One region of the Peribacillus sp. TH14 genome, then DNA from elsewhere that is predicted to be linked to it. Evidence: riboswitches for the same ligand, from Rfam matches in the RefSeq annotation. Region 1 holds a riboswitch; each other region holds the start of a gene.
What was found. Region 1 has a riboswitch for cobalamin ahead of JFU50_RS03880 (hypothetical protein). Riboswitches for the same ligand answer to the same signal wherever they lie in the genome.
Positions count from the first base shown of each region.

Region 2: linked by a shared signal. The riboswitch ahead of nikA (nickel ABC transporter substrate-binding protein) and the one ahead of JFU50_RS03880 (hypothetical protein) in region 1 are both predicted to bind cobalamin.
Region 3: linked by a shared signal. The riboswitch ahead of metE (5-methyltetrahydropteroyltriglutamate--homocysteine S-methyltransferase) and the one ahead of JFU50_RS03880 (hypothetical protein) in region 1 are both predicted to bind cobalamin.

Region 1 is NZ_JAEKEK010000001.1:761,994-766,286, forward strand. Features, by position in the region: gene JFU50_RS03860 (YheC/YheD family protein) at 1-1,056, shown strand, start outside; gene JFU50_RS03865 (YheC/YheD family endospore coat-associated protein) at 1,053-2,249, shown strand; gene JFU50_RS03870 (YheE family protein) at 2,311-2,514, shown strand; gene JFU50_RS03875 (hypothetical protein) at 2,611-2,799, shown strand; gene JFU50_RS03880 (hypothetical protein) at 2,834-3,067, opposite strand; cobalamin riboswitch at 3,335-3,534, opposite strand; gene JFU50_RS03885 (MBL fold metallo-hydrolase) at 3,638-4,293, opposite strand, start outside.
Region 2 is NZ_JAEKEK010000001.1:5,490,036-5,494,328, reverse strand. Features, by position in the region: gene JFU50_RS26395 (heavy metal translocating P-type ATPase) at 1-186, shown strand, start outside; gene JFU50_RS26390 (aspartyl-phosphate phosphatase Spo0E family protein) at 338-508, opposite strand; cobalamin riboswitch at 1,092-1,280, shown strand; gene nikA (nickel ABC transporter substrate-binding protein) at 1,436-3,067, shown strand; gene nikB (nickel ABC transporter permease) at 3,104-4,042, shown strand; gene nikC (nickel transporter permease) at 4,045-4,293, shown strand, end outside.
Region 3 is NZ_JAEKEK010000001.1:1,260,940-1,265,232, reverse strand. Features, by position in the region: partial or broken gene JFU50_RS06350 (acyl-CoA thioesterase) at 1-256, opposite strand, end outside; gene metE (5-methyltetrahydropteroyltriglutamate--homocysteine S-methyltransferase) at 249-2,558, opposite strand; cobalamin riboswitch at 2,714-2,905, opposite strand; gene JFU50_RS06340 (potassium channel family protein) at 3,197-3,616, shown strand; gene bcp (thioredoxin-dependent thiol peroxidase) at 3,679-4,149, shown strand; gene JFU50_RS06330 (aminopeptidase) at 4,161-4,293, shown strand, end outside.

The sequences.
Region 1 (4,293 bases):
CGTTCAGATTTTTTTTCAAAACTCCTTTCTCTGAGCCAAACAACAGGCTGTATCCCTTTTGTTTTCGGTGAAAATGTAATCAATTGGGAAAAAGAAACAATCAAGGGCTATGTCTATGAGAACGATGACTGGAATATTAACGAATTTCCTTTTCCAAATGTCATCTATGACCGGCTCCCTAACCGTTTGACGGAAAACCGGGATGGCCCTAAGGAAGTGAAACAGAAATTCCAAAAAGAGTATACAATTCCTTGGTACAATCCAGGTTTTTTTAATAAATGGGATATAAATGAACGGTTATGTGCGGATGAGCGGGCACTTCCTTTTTTACCGGAAACGTATCCTTTTCAATCTCTGTCCGTCGTAGAAACCCTGCTTTCTCATTACCGCCAAGTTTATATAAAGCCTATTCATGGCAGCCTTGGGCTTGGAATTCACCAAATTCTTTATGATAAACATGAAAATGTCTACTATTGTCGTTATAAAAATGATGCTCAGGAAAATAAATTGCAAAAGTTTTCTACTTTAGAATCCATTGTTAAACACATCTTTCATAATCGACCGCTTGAAAATCTCATTGTGCAGCAGGGCATACCATTAATTCGTTCTTCAAAACGACCTGTAGATTTCCGAGTGCATACGAACAAGGACAGCAAGGGAATTTGGCAGGTAACTGCAATCGCCGCAAAAATAGCCGGCGCTGGAAGCGTTACTACCCACATTAAAAGCGGAGGTGTCATCAAGACGATTGCCGAGCTATATGGTGATGATGATGAGGCGAAAGAAGTCGAACGAAAGCTATCGGAAGCCGCCCTAATATTAAGTGAAAGTATTGAAGAGCACTTAGATGGCATCATTGCAGAAATCGGTTTTGATTTTGGATTAGATAAAAAAGGGCAAGTTTGGATGTTTGAAGCTAATTCTAAACCAGGACGTTCAATCTTTTCCCATCCAAAACTCAAAGAGTTCGAGCTGCTAACAAGAAAGCTCAGCCTTGATTATGCTATTTATCTTACGGAACAAACCATTACAAATGCTGTCGGTGTGCATAGATGAATATTTTTTACGATATTCCAACTGAAAGCTGGTACCACGACCAAGAAAGCATGCAACTATTCGCCGGCGCGGAAAAAGAGGAAATACACTATAAACAGAATCAAAATAATCAAACACTTATTCCTATTTCTATTTTTCCAGGTAGCCGGATGCTCGTCGTCGGAATTTTAACTTCTTCAAATCCCAAAAAGGAATCAGGAATAGGGGGAAACTTGACCCTTTTTCAGGATTTATCACTATATTTGTTGGAACATGGGATTTTAGTGTTTGTATTTACGGTTGAGACCTTTCATTCCATCCCTGTAAAAGGCTTCCTTTTTTCCTCCATTTCAAACAAATGGATCGAGGTTAAGATGCCGCTTCCCGATATAGTTTATAACCGAATTCCCTCAAGGGGCTTCGAGGCATCAGAGGATTTTCAACGGCTTATCAACTACTTTCAAGATCATGATATGAACCTTTTCAATCCTTGTTTTTTAGATAAATATATGATGTATGAAGCATTAATGGAAGATGGCTCCCTCACCAACCATCTTCCATCAACAATTATCCTAGGTGATTGCGATGGACTGAGGGCTTTTTTAAAATCCCACAGACATATTTACCTAAAACCATCTAAAGGAAGCCAAGGGAAAGGTATTTACACACTAATAGAGAATCCTGATGAAACTCTTCAGTTTAATAGCCTAAAACATAGTGAATCCTTCCCAAATTTCTCCTCATTTTGGGAGCATAAAAAATTGCTACTGATGAGAAGAGCCTATCTCGCCCAACGAGCGGTTATACCAAAGAAACTGAATGGACATCGTTATGATTACCGAGTTCTCGTTCATTATGAAAATGGGTTCTATAAAATTACTGGTAAGGCTGTACGGATGTCACAAACCCAGGAAATCACAACCCATACTCCAAGAGGCGGGAAACTTTTCCCTTACAAAAACTTGCAATCGAGGAATTTAAACCGGAAGTTGGCGTACATTGCTCAAAAGTGCGGTCTGATTCTTTCGAAGAAATTCGGCTTTCTCGGGGAATTCTCTATTGATATTGGCGAAGATTCAACAGGATCACTCTTCATTTACGAAGTAAACTCTAAACCCATGCAATTTGATGAAGAAGAAATTGAAGCAAGCCGACTCTTGCATTTGAAAAACCTGTTTATTGAATTAACTTTATTAAATCAAACGAGAAAATAACCTCCATCTGCCGTTTTCCATTATAATGAAATGAGAGACAGCTTATATGGAGGTTATACATATGATTACTCATTTTCAATGGACACCATTACATAAAAATTTACCAGGATGGAAAATTTCCTTTTACTTTAACAAGCAGGCCGTCAAAGCCTTATACCATAAAGACGGGTCCATCGAATGGACTGCCAATCCCCCTTCAGAAACAGACGAAGCTAATCTCAAAAGCATCATACATGACTTAATGGTCTATCATGTATATGAATAAGTTAGTGCTAAACTCCTCATTTCATTCATGAGGACTTACTCAGAATAAAAAGCCCTCTTTTGCCTACACTATAAAAAAGGTTAGGAGGGATTTCTTTTGGATAAAGAAGAATTCACATTTTTGAAGGATACCGAATATGAAGGCAAGAACTCTGCTTTCTTAGACATCGACCGTTACATCAATGAAGGGCTGGCCGGCGGGAATGTTTATGCAGCTGCTGACCTTCAGAACATTGAAGAAGCCCATGATTTTTATGATGAAACCGAGCCAAACAAGAATAAATAATTAGTGTCCGGAGCCTCCTTTAGGTGGCTCCTTTTTATAAAACTGTCAACTCCTCCTTTTGACCGAACATTTCCTTATTAATTATTCCATAAGCCTTTTCAAGATTAAGTAAATACTCTACTTTTTCTTTTGAATTTTTTGCCTTCACATTAATTTCCTTGTTCAACCTTGTATGATTTTCGCTTAAAGAAATCATTTTTTCCCCAGAAAAATTATACATAATCTGAGCCTTTAAAAAATCCGTAAAGTATCTAACTGTTCCAAACATGCATTATCCCCCTTAAATTTTGTTCATAAAGAAAACTTTTCTCCTGTTCCATAGAGAGACGAGATTTCCTTATAATTTTGTTAAAAAATCGACTATTATAACTGATTACATCTAAAAAATAAAAAAAACAACTTCCCGATTAGAAGTTGTTAGAGTGCAAAAGAAAACATAACAAAAAACAAACATGAATTTTCCATTTTTCAAAAAATGAAAAACATGCTCTTGTCAATTCTCGCACTTAACACCTCCTATCCTCGTAGGTTTATGATGCTGTGCTAAAAATAGGCAGGTATCCTGGCTCATGATCATCGCTTTTCGAACCTTCCCATCCCCTTTTGCAGAAGACAGTGGCATTACTCGAATCGCTCTCATATACAGTTGCGGGACAGCGCCGGATTCTAACCGGACTTCCCTTTTAAGCAGATAATCTTCAATATATTATCTGCACCTTTTTCTAGACGTATTTAATTTTCAGTTTAAATGTATCAAATTATCCCTTAAATTACAATGCGTGCTTCTGTGTTCAAAAGGAAATTGATTAACACCTCTTCCATTACACAAAATCACTAATTAGTATTTCGCTCCATTATCCTTATTAATCTTATTAATCAATATCTTTTCTTTTAATATCGATGTGATAATATGCTCCGAATCCCATTCGTGGCCAGATATCTCGATAAGCGGATATTGATTCGGCAAAACAATTTGCTGGATTTCATGAACTGCCAAGCCTTGATTATGTAATCGTAAAATTTCACCACGCAGGTTTTCCAAATAGTCGAGCTTTCTTTGAAACATTTCCTTCCCATTAGGGACATGACCGGCATGACAACAAAAAACCTCTCCAAAATCATATTGAAGTAATCTATTTATAGAATCGATGATAACAGGGACAGATTCTTCCCGTAAAACAAGCTTCGTTTTCGGTGTAACGAATAGGTCACCTGAAAACAGCATGCCATTACTGTGATTCAAATACACCATATGGTCCTTAGCATGACCTGGGGTAAAGATTGGCTCCCACGTTTGGGTACGGGAATGAACAGTCCTCCCCAACGGCTCAGCTTTGAAGCCATCTCTCCTTCCCCAAAAAGTTTTGCGATAATCAGGATATTCAGCATCCTTCGCACATACATCAATCGACATCGGATGAATATAAATTGGAACTTTTCTATGTTCCTGTATCCAGGAAGCACCGCCAGTATGGTCCTCATGATAATGCGTTA
Region 2 (4,293 bases), 4.7 Mb from region 1:
AGTAGAAAAACCATGCGAAATATTAAACAAAACCTGTTCTGGGCCTTTGCCTATAACGTAATAGGAATACCGATTGCGGCTATTGGGCTACTTGCCCCTTGGTTAGCAGGTGCTGCCATGGCATTTAGTTCTGTATCCGTTGTAATAAATGCACTTCGACTGCAAAGGGTAAAGCTTAAAAGATAAAATTAATATTTTGGAGAAGCATTGGTACTCGTATCAATGCTTTTTTTAGTCTCTGTTAAATAGTTCTGTTGATATTTATAGTTGCTTGTTTTCCACTAATTTGACTTACAAGACACAGCATACTTACTTAGTGGAGAAGCACCCTTACATCTTATTGAAGGCCTATTGGAGTTAGCGACTCCTGTTCATGCACAAGTATATTCAAGAGTTTATCAAGTTCTTGGCTCAAATATAATGTTTTTGGTGAGGTGAATCCATGTTTCAGGGCTGTATTTATTAATTCTTTCCTCATTGTCTCTATTTTATTATGTAGCAGTTCCATACTTTCCAACGAAAATCCCCTCAAAACCTTTCCTTTATTGTAGTATATTTATTATTACATAAATTAGGATGATTTTAAATATTATAGTAAGTACTTACTTATTAAAAGTAAACAAATTCTGGCGGGAGCAATACAAATCTTCCTCACTATCATTCGATATATGTAATTACAGATAACTATTCATATAAAATTATTACTTCCATACATAACGAGCCGTTAAAAAACATCAGGACTTTAATTTGATATAGCATAAATTTGCAATAAAGAATATAATTTGTATTAGGTAAACTTTTTTTGATTTTATTTTCATATAGTGAATATCTCCATTTTGAGTGAGTTGTATTCGTAAAACTGTATAATTTAGGAGAATTTAATATTTGTTGAATTTTAAAGAGAACCTGTTTATTCTCCTTTTTACTAACTGTATTTCGTTTATTGCTAGATGGATAGGATTAGTAGCTGGGTTTATCAAAAATTACTTAGAGATGAAACTAATAAAGTGTTAAGAAGTAACAAATGGTTTCGACAAAATAATTTTAGGATAGACAAGCTCTATTATTTACTATGAAGATGAAGGAAAATTTCATATAGTATTGGAATGGGTATATTCGTTTAAAAGCGAATATTTAAAAGGGAAGCCGGTGCAAAATCCGGCACGGTCCCGCCGCTGTAATGGTGAGTCCTATGCAAGAAAGTCACTGGATAATATCCGGGAAGACGCATGGAGATGATGAACCTAAGTCAGAAAACCTGCCCGTTCTAAAAATGCTGTTAAACCTACGGGAGATAGGGAGGTGTTAGAGTGCTAGAAGACGAATTTGTTCTTAAACTATAAGCATTTCTGACCGTTAAATCTGGTTGGAAATGCTTTTTTATATTTCGTAATTTTTCAAATAGATAAAATTCCATAATTGAAGGTGGGAAAACATGTTTTTAAAACGGTCTAATTTATTCCATTCTTTTGTTGGACTACTAGTAATTTTCACAATTTTTGTTACTGGTTGCAGCAACACAACAATAGATCAAGAAAATACATCAAATAAAGATAAACAAAAAGTTGTTACTTTTTCATGGCCTGGGGATATAGGTGACTTAAATCCACACACATATTTTCCGAATGAGTTTTTTTCCCAGGCTATGGTATATGAATCCCTAGTTTATTACGGTGAAGGCGGAGAAATTCAGCCTTGGCTTGCAGAGAGCTGGGATATATCGAAAGATGGAAAAGAATATATATTCCATCTGAGGAAAGATGTTAAATTTTCCGATGGTTCCCTCTTTAATGCTGCAATCGTTAAGAAAAACTTTGATACCATTTTAGATAATCGCAAACAACATGAATGGGTGGAATTAATTAACCAAATCAAAGGTACTGAAATAATAGATGAATATACATTTAAACTTATTTTGAACAACGCGTATTATCCAACTCTTCAAGAACTAACTTACATCAGACCGTTGAGATTTGTAGGAGAAGCTGCTTTTCCTGACAGTCAAAACACATTTAAGGACGGACTCAAGTCTCCGATTGGCACAGGACCGTGGGTATTGAGCGAATATAAGAAAAATGAGTTTGCAGTTTTTAAAAGGAATGAACAGTATTGGGGTACTAAACCTAAAGTAGATAAGGTGGTTGTTAAAGTCATTACTGACGGTGAGTCAAGAGTATTAGCTTTTGAGAAAAAAGAACTCGACTTTATTTTTGGAAACGGAGTCATAAGCCAAGATTCATTCCAATTTTTGAAGAATTCAGGGCAATATGAAACCAAATTGTCAGAACCTACAGCTACAAGAACGCTTCTTCTTAATTCAAACAGAGAAGCGACTAAAGACCTTAAAGTTCGGTTAGCTCTCCAACATGCTTTTAATAAACAGGCTGTTATTGATAAGATCTTTTATGGTATGGAAAAAAAGGCTGATACTTTGTTTCCACCTACTTTGCCATACACGAAAATTAATATAAAGCCATATGAATATGATGCAGAAAAAGCAAAACAGTTATTGGATGAAGCCGGATGGAAACAAGTGAAGGGGAAACCATTTAGAGAAAAAGACGGAAAAGAATTGCAATTGGAATTACTGTTTAATAGTACAGACAACATCCAAAAGTCAATCGCAGAATTTACCCAAGGTGATTTTAGAAAGCTAGGAATAGATGTTAAGTTGACTAGTCAAGAAACTAATACTTTTTGGACAAATGCATTTCAAGGTCAATTTGATTTATTATTTACATCTACTTGGGCTGTACCATTTGATCCACATTCCTATTTAGCTTCTATGACGACAAATACGGAAAATGGTGGTCCAGATTATAACGCTCAATTAGGGTTGCCAGTAAAAAAAGAAATAGACCAGAAAATTAAGAAAGTATTATTAACTACAGACGAAGAAGAGAGAAAAATACTGTATTCAGAAATATTAACGACATTGCACGAACAAGCAATTTATTTACCGATATCTTATCAGTCTAATATAGCAGTGTATCAAAAAAACATTAGTGGAGTAGATTTTTTACCTCAAGAAGCTGAGGTCCCTTTAACTTCAATTGACGTTAATTGAAGTGGGGATACTTAAAAACAACTTAAGGAGTGCTACATGAGTTGGTTTATTTTTAAACGTCTCACAAGTTTAATTCCAATTTTATTAGGAATTTCGCTCATCACTTTTATCTTGCTTCACTTAATTCCTGGAGATCCGGCAGTAGCTTACTTAAGGGCGTCACATATACCTCCTACGGATGAGACAGTGGCAGCCCTTCGAGTTGAGCTTGGATTAAACAAGCCTTTATATGTCCAGTATTTTGAGTGGCTGGGAAAAGTGTTGCAATTGGATTTAGGGATGTCTTATGTGTCCAATAACTCTGTATGGGAAGAAATTGTGGTACATTTCTTCCCAACAGTTCAATTAACAATTGCTTCGCTTATCTTTATTGTTTTTATTAGTTTACCCTTAGGAATGATTTCTGCTATTTACAAGGGGAAATTTGTTGATCAGTTTAGCAGAATACTAGCCTTTGTAAGTGTCTCTATGCCAACCTTTTGGCTTGGCTTTCTCTTGATCTATTTTTTATCAGTAAAGTTAGATTTATTTCCTGTATTGGGAAGGGGGACTTTGGCTCATCTAGTGCTTCCTTCCTTGACATTGGCTTTTGCGTATATAGGTACGTATATGCGATTGCTTCGGGCTAGCATGCTGGGAAATTTGAATGAGCCATTTGTTGTTTATGCTAGAGCGAGAGGGTTGCGTCAAAGACTAATCGTTATCAGGCATGTCTTAAAAAAGTCCTTACTACCTGTGGTAACTGGACTTGGCATGAGCTTCGGTAACATGCTAAGCGGAGCGGTTATTGTTGAAACAATTTTTGCTTGGCCCGGCATGGGACAGTTATTTGTCACATCTATATTAAATCAAGATTATCCGATGATTCAGGGGTGTGTATTATTTATGGGCGTGATCTTTGTGGTCTGTAATCTTCTTGTGGATCTTACATATTCTTTCCTGGATCCTCGTATACGCTGGGAGGGAGAGAAATAAGAGTGGTGCAAAACGTGAAACGAAAGCTGATGACACATAAGCTCATGATGATCAGCATCATGATTATTTCCTTCCTGACAGTATTGGCTCTTTTTGCTCCTTTTTTGGCTCCTAATGATCCGAACTTGATTGATATCGTTCAGAAGCTGCAAGGGCCCTCCTCTCAGTTTCCATTGGGGACTGATCATTTAGGGAGATGTATTTTGTCCCGATTAATCTATGGAACACGAACCTCGTTGGGAACAGCTTTC
Region 3 (4,293 bases), 500 kb from region 1:
AGGCCTCAAGGTTAATCGCATCCCCTGTCTTGATGGGTGCCAAAAAGTCAAAGGAGTCACTTGATACGGTCACAACCGGTTTTCGGCAATGGCGCATTGCTGAAATGCAGGCGATTTTATCTACATAGGCCATCACCTTACCGCCAAAGATGGTGTTGTGATGATTCGTATCTGGTGGGAAAACAAGATCTGTTAAAAAAGTCCGTGACTGCCGGATAGGATTAGCATTTGTAAGATCAATACCTTTTTCAGTCATTTGACTGTTGATTGACCAGTAGGTTTTTGCGAACGATTGTTGCGGCTTCCACCATATTTTTCAAAGAAGCAACGGTTTCAGGAACGCCCCTTGTTTTCAGACCGCAGTCCGGGTTAATCCAAAATTGATCTTTATCCAATACTTTGATGCCTCGTTCAATCATATCGACCATTTCCTCGACTGCAGGAACCCGTGGACTGTGAATATCATATACGCCTAGACCAATACCCTTTTCATACGTTTTTTCCTCAAATGCGGTAGCTAGTTCACCGTGGCTGCGAGATGTTTCTATGGAAATTACATCGGCATCCAGGGAAGAGATGACATCCATGAAGCTGTTGAAATCGCAATAACACATATGCGTGTGAATTTGAGTTGTATCTTCCACACTTGAAGTGGAAATCAGGAAGGAGTTCACAGCCCATTTTAAATATTCATCGCGGTCGCTTTTTTTCAATGGCAGACCTTCTCTAAGGGCAGGCTCATCCACCTGAATCATTTTGATTCCGGAAGTTTCTAACGCTCTCACTTCTTTTTCCAAGACAAGAGCTAACTGGTAGCAAACATTCTCCCTTGAAATATCATCACGTACAAATGACCAGTTCAGAATTGTTACAGGACCTGTCAGCATTCCTTTTACCGTTTTCTTCGTCAGGGATTGCGCGTACACACTTTCCCGGACCGTCATCGGCTCGATGAAATGAACATCGCCGTAGATAACAGGCGGTTTTACGCAGCGAGAACCGTAAGATTGTACCCAGCCTTTTTCGAGGAAAACGAATCCGCCCAGTTTATGGCCGAAAAATTCAACCATATCTGTTCGTTCAAATTCTCCATGTACAAGAACATCCAAGCCGATTTCTTCCTGGATATCGATCCATTTGCTGATTTCCTCGTTAACAAATGTTTCATATTGAGCAGCCGTCCATTCTCCTCGTTTGAATTTCCCGCGAGCTTGTTTTACTTCAGCTGTCTGCGGAAAGCTTCCGATTGTTGTTGATGGAAGGAAAGGCAGTTTGAAAAATTCCTGTTGTTTGTGATAACGCTCTTTAAATGGCAGCTGACGGCCGGCTGTTTGACTCTTCGCCTGTTCGACACCAGTTTGGACGTCTTTGTGGTTTCGCGCGTTTGAATTTGCTAACGTTTGAAGTGCTAATTTGTTAGCGGCTACTTTTTCAGCAATTGCTTCGGCACCTTGATTACTACCTTTTACTAGTAGAGTGATTTCTTCAAGCTTCTCATCAGCAAAAGCAAGGGCCTGTTGCACTTCTTTAGTAAGAGCCGTCTCATTACGAACCGTTACTGGTACATGAAGCAGGGAGCAAGAGGGTTGAAGCCAAATTTGGTCTTCGGCTACGTTTTTTGTGAGGGTATTGATCAACTGATTCTTTTTCGATAAATCGGAAAGCCATATGTTTTTCCCATCAATCACACCTGCACCGAGCACTTTGTCTTTCGGGAAGCCGAATTCTTGAATATTACTAAGGTTTTTCCCTTTATCATGGACAAAATCAAGACCGATCCCTTGAACGTGTAATTCAATAACTTCTTGGTAGTGCTCTACCGCATCAAAGTATGTTTGTAGCATGATGTTCAAGTTTGGAGCTGCTTCATTCAATTTTTCATATAAGTAAGTAACAGTTTGCATATCATCTTTAGAAATGGATGAAACAAGGGAGGGTTCATCCATTTGCACCCACTTCACGCCTTCTTGTTCTAACTCTTGCAGAATTTGTGTGTATAAAGGCAGGAGACTAAGGATGATTCCAGGTACATCTTGCTTATTGTAGCCTTTAGACAGAGTAATAAAAGTATAAGGTCCGACTAAAACGGGCTTAGCTTCAATTCCTAGTTTTTCTTTGGCTTCGCGATAAGCAGCAAGTGGTTTATTTTCTGTCAAAGTCAGCTTCGACGGTTTTAATTCGGGAACGATATAGTGATAGTTTGTATTGAACCATTTCGTCATTTCAGAAGCAACTTCATCCTTGTTTCCGCGAGCCATAGAATAATATACAGAAAGGGGAACAGTGCCGCCTTTATAGGCTGAATAACGCTCAGGAACAAGACCGAACATTACAGACATATCGAGCATTTGATCATATAAAGTAAAGTCATTGACAGGAATAATATCTATACCTTGGTCCTTTTGCTTTTGTAAGTTGCCTAAACGGATGGCTTCTAGCTGTGCCGTAAACTCCGATTCATCGATTTTTCCCGACCAATAAGCTTCTAATGTGCGTTTCCATTCACGATCTTCCCCAATTCGCGGGTACCCTAAACTACTACTTTTCAATATTCCCATCCTCCTACATTCTTTTTTTAAAAAATAAAATAACAACAAAAAAAGCACCCCTAACCGTCAAAAGAGAAAGTTAGAAATGCTTAAAATAAAGGGGTATACAAAAACCCCTTAAAATTATAAGGTCCCTAACACTTCCCTATTCTCCGTAGGTTAAAACAGTGTTGTCGAAACAGGCAGGTCTCCTGACTTTAGGAATCTTATTAGCGGCAGGCCTTCCCAATCCGAAAATCAGTGGCATATTGCATAGCGCTAACATTCCTATTACAGTGGCGGGACCGTGCCGGAATTACACCGGACTTCCCTTTTAATCCTAAAAAAAATTAGGAACCTATTTCCACATATGAAATTTCACAAACCCGCTGTAAATTAAACTGCAGGCAACAAATATTTATAAAATAAAAACTATTATAAAAATTTAGACAAGCTTATCATATCCCGACTAAAATGGTCAACAAGGAAAAAAGTCTCGGGAAATGGGGTCTGACCCCGCCCTATATCGACAAAACTATTGGTGCACCTAGGTTTGTTTAAGGATGTGAATGTTGGGAAATGGGGTCTGACCCCTAAATAAAGAATATATTGTTTGGACGGGGAGTATGTATAGGGGGAGTGGGTTGTTTTGAAATGAGGCGTGGGGGATGACTTTTTACATCTTGATTGCAGGGATTATTTTTTGCATGGTGATGAGCATTCGAACGTTATTTCTTGTTGAGTCGGGAGGAAAAAAGTTTTCTCTAGAGGATATGCTATGGCTCGGCAATTTATATGCGACGATATTAGTAGGTTTTGCACTGATTTATTTATTATACGAGCTTCAGAATCATTCGGTGATTCTTGATATGGGCAATCGTTTAGACGGCAGTTTTTACGAGCAACTGAAGACTTCTTTTTATTTTAGTGCAATGACAATGTTTTCAGTAGGGTATGGAGATATAGCCCCGATAGGCATGGGCAGGATGATTGCGACAATCCAGGCGTTCATTGGATACACTCTCCCGGCTGCGTTTGTGATCCGGACAGTGATTGACTTAGAACAGAAGGAAAGGAAGAATAAATGAAAGTTGTGTTTCTTTCAATTATTGGGTACGCTTACCATAATGAAAGAAATGGAGGGGTAAGAATGACTGTTAAAATTGGAGAAAAAGCACCGGATTTTCAACTTCCTGCAAACAACGGTGAAAAAGTTTCCCTATCGGATTCTAAGGGCAAACACGTTGTTTTATATTTTTATCCGAAAGACATGACGCCTGGTTGCACAACGGAGGCCTGTGATTTCCGTGACCACAATGAGCAGTTTGAGGAATTGAATGCTGTCATCATAGGGATCAGTCCAGATCCGGCGGCGCGTCATGAAAAATTTATTGAAAAATATGGGTTACCTTTTCTGCTACTAGCTGACGAAAATCAAGAGGCTGCTGAATTATATGATGTATGGAAATTAAAAAAGAACTTCGGCAAGGAATATATGGGCATTGAACGTTCAACTTTTCTGATTGATAAGGAAGGAACGATAGTTAAAGAATGGCGTAAGGTAAAAGTCAAAGGCCATGTCGAAGAAGCGCTTGAAACTCTTCGTGATCTAGAAAAATAAGGTACAGCCAGATGAAGGATAAGCGAATAACCAAGCTTGCTGAAAGGCTGATTCATCATTCCGTACAATTACAGCCAAAAGAGAGAATCTTGATACGGGGTCATATCAACATGAAACCGCTATTGAAAGAGCTGATTGATGAAA